DNA from 3 places in the Heliomicrobium undosum genome. Region 2 is predicted to be linked to each of the others. Evidence: riboswitches for the same ligand, from Rfam matches in the RefSeq annotation. Region 2 holds a riboswitch; each other region holds the start of a gene.
The links. A riboswitch is a leader RNA that binds a small molecule or an ion and turns the genes downstream of it on or off. The one in region 2 is predicted to bind lysine.
Positions count from the first base shown of each region.

Region 1 (4,181 bases), on a different contig from region 2:
CGGGCCGCTTCGAAATCAGTCCCTCCCGGCGCGCTGGCCAGGTCGACGATCAGGGCTTCACGGTTCGTGGCTGCCAGTTCCCTTTCGCCCAGCACAGAGGCCGGGACGGTGTTGAAGACGATATCTGTCTTCGCCAGGAGGTTGGCCAGCGCCGATAAAGGCTCGGCGGCGGCGCCCATCTCCCATGCTCTGGCCCGGTGTCCTCCATCGCGGGTAACGACGGTCACCCGTGATCCCATAGCCTGTAAGAGACGGGTCAGGGTGAGGCCCAACCGGCCGAAGCCGAGCACCATGCTGCAGCTGCCGTGGATCGTGATCGGCAGTTTCTCCATGGCGATCTGCAGGGCGCCCTCTGCGGAGGGCACCGAGTTCAGGATCGCCACCTCGTCCAGTTCAGCCACTTCAATCAGGGAGAGGCCGCAGGACTGGGCCATCTGGCGCAGGATGGGCCGGGCCACCCCGACGAAGAGGGGGACGCCGGGCGCCAGCAAGGCCATGTGAGCCGCCTCCAGGCGAAGGGGTTGATGATGGAGCGGCGCGTAGACGCGTCCTTCAAGGTCAACGCCCGGCATGGGCAGAAGGAGCGCCGCTTTTCCCGCCAGGGCCTTCGGGATGTCTTCCACGATCCGCACCCGTTCCGTTTCCTCCATAGGCAAACCGATCACATCGACCGTCGCGCCCCGCTCAGCCAAGCGGCGTACGAGGATCTGATCCCGCGCGTCCCCTCCTATCACCGCCAAAGGGATTCCTTGAAGGGTCGTCATGGGTGTTCAAAACCTCCTCCACCATAAACAGTGAAACTCTTTTTAATATATGAGGCAACCCGCTGAGAGGTGTGCAGAATGTGATTGTCAAAGAGCGTTGTAATGCTTAAAAGATGATCTTGTCGAGCCCGTAGATCAGGCCTTTGTAGGCGCCGATCCGGTGGATGGCCTCCAAAACGCCGGGCATGAAGGATTCACGGCTGATCGAATCGTGGCGGATCGACAAGGTCTGACCCAGAGCGCCGAAGATGACCTCCTGGTGGGCCACCAGACCCGGCAGGCGGACGCTGTGGATCCGCATCCCATCGAATTCGCCGCCACGGGAACCGGCGATTTTTTCTTCCTCCTCCGGATGCCCTTGCCGGATCGCCCGCCGTTCTTCCCGGATCAACTCTGCTGTCTTAATGGCCGTTCCGGACGGCGCATCCAACTTCTGATCGTGGTGGTATTCGATGATCTCCACATTGGGGAAGAAGCGGGCCGCGTCACGGGCGAAGCGCATCATCAGCAACGCGCCGATAGCGAAATTGGGCGCGATCAGGCATCCGATCTCTTTGGCGGCGGCCCACTCGGCGATCTCTTCCATGTCTTTTGCCGATAGGCCTGTCGTCCCGACGACGGGCGCCACGCCAGCCATCAGGGCGATGCGGACGTTTTCCATGACCGATGCCGGGCTGGTGAAGTCCACCATCACCTGTGGCTGTGTCTCCGTAATCGCCGCAGCCAGATCGCCCTGCAGCAAGACCCCGCAGGCCGGCAGACCGGCCAAGACGGCGGCGTCCTCTCCGACACCGTTGTGATCGACGGCGGCGACCAGTTCCAATGTGTTGTCTCCCAGGACCGCTTTGATTACCTCTCGGCCCACTTTCCCCCTGGCGCCGCTGACCAGGACTCTAATCCTCTCTGACATGGCCCATCCCCCATAAAAAGAAATACAAAAAGGGAACACCGCATGGAGTTCAGGCGGTGCCCCCAAAAAATAACATTCGGAAGCTGGATTCCACCGTCCCCGTACGATTGGATAGCGCTCCATCCGGTCGAATCACCAGATGGCAGTTCCGAACATCTTATGCCCGGCCCCAGTCTGTGAGCAATACGGTTGCTCCAAACTTCGGCGGTTGCCCCTTTCCCTCCGGTATCATCGTCCACCGTCGGACTCCTCCAGGTACTCTTGACAGACCGCGCCTCTACCTCTCCACTGGGAGGTATATTCAGTTGATTAGGTTGATGGTATCACGGGACATCCCCGAACGTCAACAGTGAAAGAACAGTTAAAAGGAAAAACGTCGGGACGTTCGCCGGTAGGTATCGTCCAGTTCCATGATGACCACCTCAGCGCCCACCTTGACGATCGCGTCCCACGGAATGATCAGCGGTTCACGGTCAGACCAAAAGCCGCCAAAGTTGCCTCGTGGCGGCAGAATGATGGCGTCGATCTCGCCGCTCGACTCGTCGATGATCAGATCCGAATCTCCGACGGCGCCGAGACGCTCGCCTGTTGTCAGATTGACGATCTCCTTGCCCACCAACTCGCTGAGACGCATCGGCGCCCCCCCTCCTTGTCCCCCTTACCCCACTATACGCGCCGATTCCAGAAAATAGAAGCAAGAAGGGAACGAGATACGAGGAGCGGAGAAGGAATCAGCGGAGAAGCGTTTTTACCAGCCCGTTTTTTGCAGCAGCTCGGACAGTTCTACCGCCAGCGGCTTGGCGCCGACGACAGCGAGGGCGCATTGCTCCGGTGTCCAGAGATCGCGGGCAACCTTTGTCACATCGTCAAGGGTGACCGCATAGACCCGCTCGATCACCTCTTCCGGGGGGACGAAGCGGTTGTAGCAGACCTCCGACTTGCCGAGGCGCGTCATCCGCGAGTTGACGCTCTCCAGGCCGAGGTAGAGGCTCCCTTTGATCTGCTCCTGGGTCCTTCTCAATTCTTCGGGACGGATCCCCTCTTCACGGATGCGAGCCATTTCGCGCAGGGAGATTTCCATGACCTCTTCGGCGAAGTCTGGGCTTGTTCCGGCATAGAGGCCGAACATACCCGAGTCGGAAAAGGCCGAATGGAAGGAATAAACGGAGTAAGCCAGGCCGCGGTTCTCCCGGATCTCCTGGAACAGCCGGGACGAGGCGCCGCCGCCGATGACGTTGTTCAGGACGTGCATGGCGTAGATGTCGCGGTGCTCCTGGGACAGGCCCTGGGTGCCCAGGCAGATCTGGACCTGTTCCACATCCTTGTGCTGAAAAACGCTCTTATGCAGCATATCTGGCCGGGAGCGCCGATAGGTTTGCTTGGACGTTTCCATAGCGGCAAAATAGGCCTTTACCTTCTCCAGCGTCTTTTCCGGGTCGATGGAGCCGGCGATGGCGATGACAGTCCGGTCAGCTGAGTACTCCGACTGGAAGTGGCTGAGCAGGCGCTCTCGCTGCATCGCCTGGATTGATTCGACCGTTCCCAGGATCGAGCGCCCCAGAGCGCTGACCGGCCACATGGCATCGGACAGCAGATCATGGACCAACTCGTCGGGGGAGTCCTCATACATCTTGATCTCTTCAAGGATCACCCGGCGTTCTCGTTCGATGTCTTCCCCTTCAAAGCGGGAGTGAAAAAACATATCGGCCAGGACGTCAAGGGCCAGATCGAAATGATCGTCCAGGACTTTGGCGTGGTAGCAGGTGTATTCCTTCGATGTAAAGGCGTTCAGTTGACCGCCGACCGCTTCAAGCACTTCCGCCAGGTCCTTGGCCGTCCGCTTGTCCGTGCCTTTAAACAGCATGTGTTCGATAAAGTGAGATACACCCGTCAAGGCGGGCTCTTCGTCCCTCGATCCGGTAGCCACCCAGATGCCCAATGCCACGGAACGCACATGGGAGATCGGCTCCATCACAATCCGGACTCCGTTCGGCAACACTGTCTTGTGAACCATCTCTTTCCTCCTGAAGGCATCCAAGAAGCCCATTTACGGCGCCATCCCGCCCCTGGAAGGGGACGGGAGCTTTCGCTCAAGTACCCCGAAGTGTATCAGCCCGGCGACTCGCTGTCAACGGTTCGGCAGACGCTTCCAAAGGGTGATGAAAAAGACCGGGAGCTTTCCCGGTTTACCTCAACTGGTTAAAGCCGTATTCAAAGAGGCGCAGGCTGTCGCCGAAACGATCGTCCGAATGCAACACGACGGCGATCAACTGGCGGTTGTTTTTTGTGGCTGAGGCGACCAAGCAGGCGCCGGCCGCCCGTGTCGTGCCCGTTTTTACGCCGTCGGCAAAAGGGTACGACCAGAGCAAGGCGTTCGTGTTCTTAATCTCCTTCGGCCACCCTTGCCGGTTTTTCAACGTCGCACGGCGGCTTTTGACGGTGGCGGCAAACTCAGGAAGCAGCATCGCTTCACGGGCCACCACGGCCAGATCATAGGCGCTTGACCA
Region 1 is NZ_WXEY01000026.1:14,730-18,910, reverse strand. Features, by position in the region: gene dpsA (dipicolinate synthase subunit DpsA) at 1-764, opposite strand, end outside; gene dapB (4-hydroxy-tetrahydrodipicolinate reductase) at 871-1,674, opposite strand; lysine riboswitch at 1,779-1,962, opposite strand; gene GTO91_RS15600 (YlmC/YmxH family sporulation protein) at 2,036-2,308, opposite strand; gene GTO91_RS15595 (M16 family metallopeptidase) at 2,423-3,688, opposite strand; gene GTO91_RS15590 (D-alanyl-D-alanine carboxypeptidase family protein) at 3,861-4,181, opposite strand, start outside.
Region 1: another riboswitch for lysine. It lies ahead of dapB (4-hydroxy-tetrahydrodipicolinate reductase); the one in region 2 lies ahead of GTO91_RS15320 (amino acid permease).

Region 2 (4,181 bases):
TCCAGGAGATCCTCAGCGCCCTCCTCGTCGACGGTCAGGTCGGCGTTACGGGTGATCCGAAATGTCGAGGCGTCGAGGATATGGTTGCCCCGGAACAGCACCTCCAACTGGCTCTTGATCACGTCCTCCAGAAAAACGAAAGCTTCGCCTCCCGTGCAGGGAACCTCAATAAAGCGAGGCAGCACCGAGGGCACCTGGACGACGGCAAACAGTTGCCGTTTGACGGCCAGGTTGTTTTCCGGCTCCAAAAAGACGGCGATGTTGAGGCTCTTGTTGGCCAGCAGCGGAAAGGGCCGGCTCTGGTCGACGGCCAGCGGCGTCAAGACAGGGTAGATGACCTGTTCAAAATAGTTCTCCACAAAGGACTTCTGGCTGCGGTTCAATTCGTCGCACCGCAAGAAGCGGATCCCTTTGGCCTCCAATTCCGGCAGGAGGTTGTTCATCAGGTGGGCGTACTGATCCTGCACCATGCGGTGGGTACGTTCGGCGATCAACTTCAACTGCGCCGCCGGCGTCAAGCCGGAAGGATCGCGCTTCAACAAACCCGCCTCTTTTTGATCCTGCACGCCGGCGACGCGCACCATGAAGAACTCGTCCAGGTTGGAACTGACGATCGCCAGAAATTTCAAACGTTCCAGCAAGGGATTGGTCCTGTCAAGGGCCTCCTCCAACACGCGCTGGTTGAACTCAAGCCAACTCAATTCCCGGTTGATGTAGTACTCGGAACGGTTGAAGGACTTCCGCTCCGGCGTTTTGTCAAGGCTTGGCCCGTTGGCATTTGGTTCGGCTTCCATGCTTTTTTGGCACATCCTTTATCTCTCTCCACATCAATGATTCAGCGTCCGGGTCTATTCACGCGGCTGATCATATTTCTATGATACCTGAAAGAACACCGGCATCGCTATATGATTCGAACTGAAAAAAGCGCTACCCTTGATTTCCTTCATGCCATAACTGACGTGATATTCCAATATGGCGGAAAACTCGACGATTCGGAGGGGCATTGTCATGTATCATGTCGAGTATACTGGAAAAAGCCCCTTCCGATGGGACGTTTGCCGCAATCTTAGTAGAAAATTAACAATCTTAACAACCCTCATATTTATTCATTTTCACTGCATGTATATTCTTATTGACACTATCGTTGCTTTGTATTAAATTTTGTACATGACAAATGAACATCCCGATAGAGGCGCGGAAAACGAAAAGTACAGTCAGAGAGCTTGCCGGGCGATGACCAGACTGGAAAGGCGTTTCCGCCGAAGTGACCGTCCTTGCGGAGAAGGACCGTTGCTGGGCATGTCTTGAACAGGGGCATGACTGTCACCCTCCGGGGGTGGAGCGCTATCGCCAGACCGTGACAGGGATTTTTGCGGGAATGGTTGTGATAGCGTTCACAACCATTTTTTATTGTAAATGGAGGAAGACCAATGACAACGCCTACCTTGAATCCGGAACAGTTAATCCCAGAGAAAAAAGGCCTCCGCCGCGACATGAAGTCCCGCCACCTGATGATGATCTCTGTCGGCGGCACCATCGGCACCGGTCTCTTCCTCGGCTCGGGCCAGACGATTCATCAAGCCGGTCCCTTCGGCGCTATCCTGGCCTACGCCGCCGGCGGGTTGATCATGTTCCTCGTCCTGCTCTGTCTGGCCGAACTCGCCGTGGCCATGCCGGTTGCCGGCTCCTTCCAGAGCTACGCATCCCGCTTCATCTCCCCCGCCGCCGGTTACACCACCGGCTGGCTCTACTGGGTCAACTGGGCGCTCTGCATCGCCGCCGACTTCACCGCCGCCGGCATCATCATGCACAACTGGTTTCCCCAGGTGGACGTATACATCTGGTGCGCCGTCTTCGCCGTCTCCCTGGCGCTCTTAAACCTGATTTCCGTCAAGGCCTACGGCGAAGCGGAATTCTGGTTCGCCAGCATCAAAGTGGTCGCCATCGTCGGTTTCATCATCGCCGGCGCCGGCCTGATCTTCGGCTTTACCGGCCATGAGGGGGCCATCGGCCTCTCCAACTTCAGCACCGGCGACGGAGGGCTCTTCCCCAACGGCTTTCATGCCGTCTTCCTAACGATGATCGCCGTCGTTTACTCCTTCCAAGGCGCCGAACTGGTGGGTATTGCCGCCGGCGAGTGTGAAGAGCCCGGCAAACACGTCCCCCGGGTCATCCGCGGCATCAGCCTGCGCATCATCATCTTCTATGTCCTCGCCGTCACCGTCCTGGCCGGCACGATCCCCTGGACCGAGGCGGGTGTGCAGGAGAGCCCCTTTGCCACCGTCTTCGGCCGCATCGGCATCCCCTTCGCCCAGAATGTGATGAGCTTTGTCGTCCTCACGTCGGCGCTTTCGGCGGGCAACTCAGCCCTCTACGCCTGCTCGCGCCTGCTCTGGTCGATGGCCAAAGAGAAACAGGCGCCCTCCTGGCTCGGTCGCCTCAACAGCCGGGGCGTTCCCTTCTACGGCGTTCTCTTTACCCTGGCGCTGGCCTGCCTGTCCCTCTTGACGGAGGCCTACGCCGCCGACACGGTCTACCTCTGGCTCATGTCCAGCACCGGCCTCACCGGCTGCCTGATCTGGATCATCATCGCCTGGTGCCAGGTCAATTTCCGCCGCGAATACACCCGTCTCGGCGGATCGGCCGGTCAACTGGCCTTCCGCACGCCCCTCTACCCGCTCGTGCCCATCCTGGCGGCAATCCTGAACATCGGCGTCATCGTCAGCCTCTATTTTGACCCGTCACAGCAGATCGTCCTCTATGCCGGCATCCCGGTCCTGCTGCTCATTTATGGGAGCTACTATGTATTCATCGGAAAAGGGCGGCCAGGATTGGCGTCGGCAGCGCAGACACAGGCGCAAACGGATTAACGTATCAGACAGGCGGCATCTTTCCCTCTCATTTACCCACAGTGTTATCCACAGCCCTTTGATATGTATCGCACAACCTTTTATCACCCCAGAGATCTTATACCAAAGATCAACGGGGTTTTTCTTTTTTCGCCATTTATGTCTGTCGAAAAACATCATGTGGATAACCGCCGACCCATCACCCTGTGGATAATGGGGATAAAACCGTGGGTAACCCGGAAACAGGGCTTTTTTTACGAAATTGCTGTGGATAACTTTATAAAGCTTCGCCGCCTCGTTTGTAACCATTTATTTCCTTTTTCACTACATTATCACTATAGACTCCTATGCCGCTGTGCGGTTTCGGCAATTTGCCTTTTATCTGTCGCCTTCATTCCCAACGCGGCGTTTTCACACACTTTGTGGACTTTTCAACGCATTCCTGCCATTCCCGCGACGCCGTTCCCGGCGAATCCTGCCGTGAGTTCGGTGACTAACTGATGCTCCGTAAAAAAACCGCTTTCTCACCGCCCCCAGAATGTCAGCGATGGAAGCAGCCGCAATGCTCGTCGCATTGGGGTGGATGAGCCTATCACTGAGCGCGCCGATGGCTGACCCCGATTTTTTCTGGCATCTCCAGGCAGGACGGTGGATCCTGGGCAATGGTCAGATTCCGCGAACCGATCCCTTCTCCTTCACCATGAACGGCCAGCCCTGGATCGCCCATGAATGGCTCTTTGAGATGATCCTGTCAGCGGTGGAACGCTTTTTTGGTTACACCGGTGTAGTCGGTCTTGGGATCGTCCTTTACGCCCTTTTTCTCACCCTGTTGACGCGCTGGTTGCTACGCGCTGCGCCTGGCGCCGGCGACGGCATACGCTGCCTGGCGATCCTGGCGATTACCTTCAGCCTTACCCCATTTTGGAGCCTACGGCCGCAGTTGTTCTGTTTCGTCCTGCTGACCGCCTTTCTCCTTTTCTATGCCCTGAGGACGCTGTCGCCGGATTTTCACCAGCCCTATGAGAAATACATCCTGGGCGGGTGGATCCTGATGTTTCTTGCCGCCGCCGCATGCCGGAGCTTGCCGGCTCCCAGTCCGTCCTCTTTCGAAGAGCAGACGACATCAGCGACAGGGAAAACAGCCGGTGACGAGGAGGTTGCATCACCATGCCGCCAACCCTCTCCGTCGTCATCCCCGCGTACAATGAAGAAGGACGTCTCGGTCCCACCCTCGCATCGGTGCAGGCCTGCCTAGACGTCCTCTCTCCCGACTATGAAATTCTCGTCGTCGATGACGGCAGCGTGGATGCCACCGTTGCGATCACAGAAAGC
Region 2 is NZ_WXEY01000025.1:9,377-13,557, forward strand. Features, by position in the region: gene GTO91_RS15315 (RNA degradosome polyphosphate kinase) at 1-794, opposite strand, end outside; lysine riboswitch at 1,180-1,355, shown strand; gene GTO91_RS15320 (amino acid permease) at 1,431-2,870, shown strand; gene GTO91_RS17870 (hypothetical protein) at 3,397-4,104, shown strand; partial or broken gene GTO91_RS18810 (hypothetical protein) at 4,089-4,166, shown strand.

Region 3 (4,181 bases), on a different contig from region 2:
AACTCGTTGATGACAGACAGGTTGGCGCCGCGACCGAGCAGGTAGGCCACGGCGGCGGCATCGCGCTCGGTAGTGGTGGAAAACATGAGTCCGCCCGTGTCTTCGTAGATGCCCAGGGCGAGCACCGTCGCTTCAAAGGGTGTGAGCCGGCAGTGGCGGCGACGCAGGATCTCGACGAGGATTGTCGTGACGGCGCCCACATCCTCGCGCACCAGTTGCGACGCCGGCGTATCGTCGGCGCCGGCGGGATGGTGGTCATAGATGTGCACATCCACATCCGGCTTTTGCGTCAACTGTCCCAGCGGCCCCACCCGGGAGGCCATCTTCGTGTCGACAAGGATGACCCTTTTCACCTGTTGGGCCGGGATGTCCTTGATCGTCTTGAACCCCAAAGTATCTTTATGCAGCGCCATGAACTCCTGTACATTGGCGCTCAACTTGCCTGCGAGGACCGGGATCGCCCGGGGATAGAGCTTGGAGGCGGCGAAAGACGCGGCCAGGCCGTCGAAATCGGTATTGTTGTGTGTGAGGATGATCTCCACCGTTGGCCGCCTCCCCGCGCATTTCATAACGTACATTATAGCATAGGAACTTTGATTTTTTCCACTTCTTGCCCTTTATGCCGGGATGGAGACAGTGAAGAAAAAGAGAAAAGAAAAACGGCGGCATCGGCGCCACCGTTTTCACTTCACTTTTTCTCATTCTACATAGGGCTATATATGATTCGATTACCGGCCGCTTTTTTCGGGCGTGGTGTCAGCGGCATCGTCGGTTCCCGGGCGTACCGCTTGGGGATTCTGGGACTGATTCATGGATTCAATCATCAACTCGTAGAACTTTTCCGACATGTGCTTCACCACCTTTCGTTGGCACCCGTCAATGAGGCGGACGGTCAGTTACCGATGATGTCATCAGTAACTGTCAGTACTTTTTACTTTACCGTTGCAGGTACGGGGGAATCCGGTCATTGCGGATCAGGTCGTCGAGGCTCTCCCGTTCGACAACCACCGCCGCCTTGCCATCGCGGGCGAAGACCACGGCAGGACGGCCAATGCGGTTGTAGTTCATGGACATGGTGTAGTTGTAAGCGCCGGTGCAGGAGACGGCGAGGATATCGCCGGACTCGACTTTGGGCAGGGACACGTCCCAGAGGAGCATGTCGCCGGATTCGCAGCACTTACCGGTGACGGAGACGACCTCTTCGGCCTCCTGGGTGGCCTTGTTGGCCAGCATCGACTCATAGCGGGAGCCGTAGAGCGCCGGACGGGGGTTGTCGGTCATGCCGCCGTCGACGGCAACATACTTGCGGACGCCGATAATCTCCTTGACGGAGCCGACGGTGTAGAGGGTCGTGCCCGCCGTGGCGACGATGGATCGGCCCGGCTCGACAAGGACCTTCGGCGTGGGCAGGCTGCGCTTTTCGGCCTCCAGCGCGACAGCGGAGAGCACGATGCGGGCGTATTCGGCCACATCGCCAGGGGTGTCGGCCTCAGTGTAGCGGATGCCGAAGCCGCCGCCCAGGTTGAGGATAGCGGTCTGAGCGCCTGTTTCCCGGCGGATTTCGTCGATGAAGGTCATCATCACCTCAGCGGCGTAGCTGAAGGATTCCAACTCGAAGATCTGGGAGCCGATGTGGCAGTGGAGGCCGTCATAGATCAGATTGCCGCGCTCCAGGACGGCTTTCACGCCGGCAAGGGCCTGGCCGGTGGGCAGGGTGAAACCGAATTTGGAATCGATCTGGCCGGTGCGGACGAACTCGTGGGTATGGCAATCGATGCCGGGGGTGATGCGCAGAAGCACCCGCACCCGGGCGTCCATCTCGCCGGCGATGGCGTTCAGCAGATCGGCTTCATAGAGGTTGTCGACGACGATGTGGCCGACACCGTATTCGATTGCCTGCCGCAGTTCAGCCGGCGTCTTGTTGTTGCCGTGAAAATAGACCTTCTCCATGGGAAAGCCAGCGCGGCGGGCCGTATACAGTTCGCCGCCGGAGACCACATCGAGCCCCAGCCCTTCCTGCTCAACGAGGCGACACATGGCCATATTCATGAATGCTTTCGAGGCAAAGAGCACCTCGCCGGCGCCGGAGGCGCTGAAGGCCTGATGGTACTTCCGGCAGTTTTCCCGCAGTTGGGCTTCATCCATGACATACAAGGGGCTGCCGAACTCCTTGATCAAGTCTGTGGCATCACAGCCTCCGATGGCCAAATTACCCCGCTCGTTGATGGCAGCAGTTCCATGTAGTTTCAATGTTGCCGACTCCCCTCATCACAATGTGCTTAATTTCTTTATATGGGCGATTGTAATTTATTGGCATTTGTTCAGGGCAAAACAAAAACCGCCGGGGTCATTCCCGGCGGCGGTTTTTGTCAACGCCTGCGAATGCCTCTCTCCGATTCCCAATCATCTCGTAAGATAGCGCTCCACCGTGAAACCTTCGTCATCCAGCATAATACGCCGATTCAGAAGTGGGAATGTTCCAACGGTGACAGTCCTGCAGTTGTTCACTGCAGACCCAGCCCAGGTGTGGCAAATCTGGACTTCGGCGGCGATCCCTTTCCCTCCGGTGCACTGTCCATGCCGTTGGACCTTCCCGGAGTTACTTTTGATCAACCGCGCCTCTACCTCACCTTGTCGAAGATGAGGCATCTATGAACTTGTGGTGAACTTGAACCCATCTTAGCATGCGCTAAAAAGGCTGTCAAGGCGTTAGAATCTTCCTCCGCCCCTGTTCCCGGCTTCGCTGCCGGACGCGCTACAGGCTGATCGTCATCCCTTCCCGCGCCGCCAGGCAATCGGGATAGGCTGCCTTCGCCAGTTCTTCGATCCGCTGCATATCGGCGTCGGTTCGTTCAACGGCATGGTGGAAGAGGATCAAGGTCTTGGCCCCGGCGGCCTGCACTAGTTTGACACCTTCTTGCCAGGTTGAATGCCCCCAGCCCTTCCGAGACGATTGCGCCCCTTCACCGTTGTATTCCTCATCGGTGTAACAGGCGTCGTAGATGACCAAGTCAGCGCCGGCGATGAAATCTTTCAGCACCGGGTCTACCCAGGCGTAGTGTTCCGTGTCGCTCAGATAACAGCAGGAACGGCCGCCCTGCTCAATCCGGTAAGCGAGGCAGCCATCCGGGTGGTTGGTCAAGACCGTCCGCACGGTGATTCCATCGCTGAATTCAAGAACTTCGCCGCCGGACAGGTCGTGAAAATCGAGTCGCGCCCCCATAGTGTCCAAGAGGACAGGAAAGTAAGGGGGCTGCATCTGCCCCCGGAACAGTTCAGCAAAGATGCGTCCCAACTTTGCCTGCCCGTAGAGGGCGAAGCGGTTTTGGTCAGCGAAAGCAGGCCCAAAGAAAGGAAATCCCTGGATGTGATCCCAGTGGATGTGGGAGATGAGAAAGGCGCCCTGGATCGGTCTGCTGTTGTTTTTGCTCAAGGCCTGTCCCAAGTGGTAGAGACCGGATCCCGCATCGATGATAAAGTCGCGCTCACCGATCCGCACCTGGACGCAGGAGGTGTTGCCGCCGTATTGAGTCGTCAGTGGTCCCGGCACGGGCAAGGAACCTCTTACCCCCCAAAAGGTCACATCAAAGCGTAGATGGGACAAACGTTTTCCCTCCTGGAGCAAAGTGCAAGGCCTCGTGTTCCGATCCACCCCACTATGCTCAATTGGCTGTTATCCAGCCTTTCCTGCCGTCTACTAGACTTTACGACGAAAAAGCCTGATTCCCTCCTGCCCTCAACCAATTTTGCGATAACTCGTTACAACAACCGCAGCCCGCCGCAATCAGTCGCGGCGTACGGGATCGTCTTTTTCAGCAACCCACTTCCTGAGAATCTCCTTCAAGGCGTCCCGGTTGATCGGCTTGCTGATGTAATCATCCATCCCCGCAGCGATGCAACGTTCCCGGTCTCCCTGCATGGCATTGGCGGTCATGGCGATGATGGGCGTCGCCGGCCCGCCGGCAGACTGAGCAGCGCGGATCATCTGTGTCGCTTCAAATCCATCCATCTCCGGCATCTGGCAATCCATCAACACCAGGGCATACTTGCCGGTGGCGCAGGCCTCCACCGCTTCGCGGCCATTGCCGACGGCGTCGGCCTCGAAGCCGAATTTTTTCAGCAACAAGAGGGCCAGGCGCTGGTTGGCGTGATTGTCTTCCGCCAGCAGGATACGCGGTTGC
Region 3 is NZ_WXEY01000001.1:84,993-89,173, forward strand. Features, by position in the region: gene GTO91_RS00385 (CBS domain-containing protein) at 1-542, opposite strand, end outside; gene lysA (diaminopimelate decarboxylase) at 937-2,250, opposite strand; lysine riboswitch at 2,409-2,632, opposite strand; gene GTO91_RS00395 (MBL fold metallo-hydrolase) at 2,756-3,604, opposite strand; gene GTO91_RS00400 (hybrid sensor histidine kinase/response regulator) at 3,785-4,181, opposite strand, start outside.
Region 3: another riboswitch for lysine. It lies ahead of lysA (diaminopimelate decarboxylase); the one in region 2 lies ahead of GTO91_RS15320 (amino acid permease).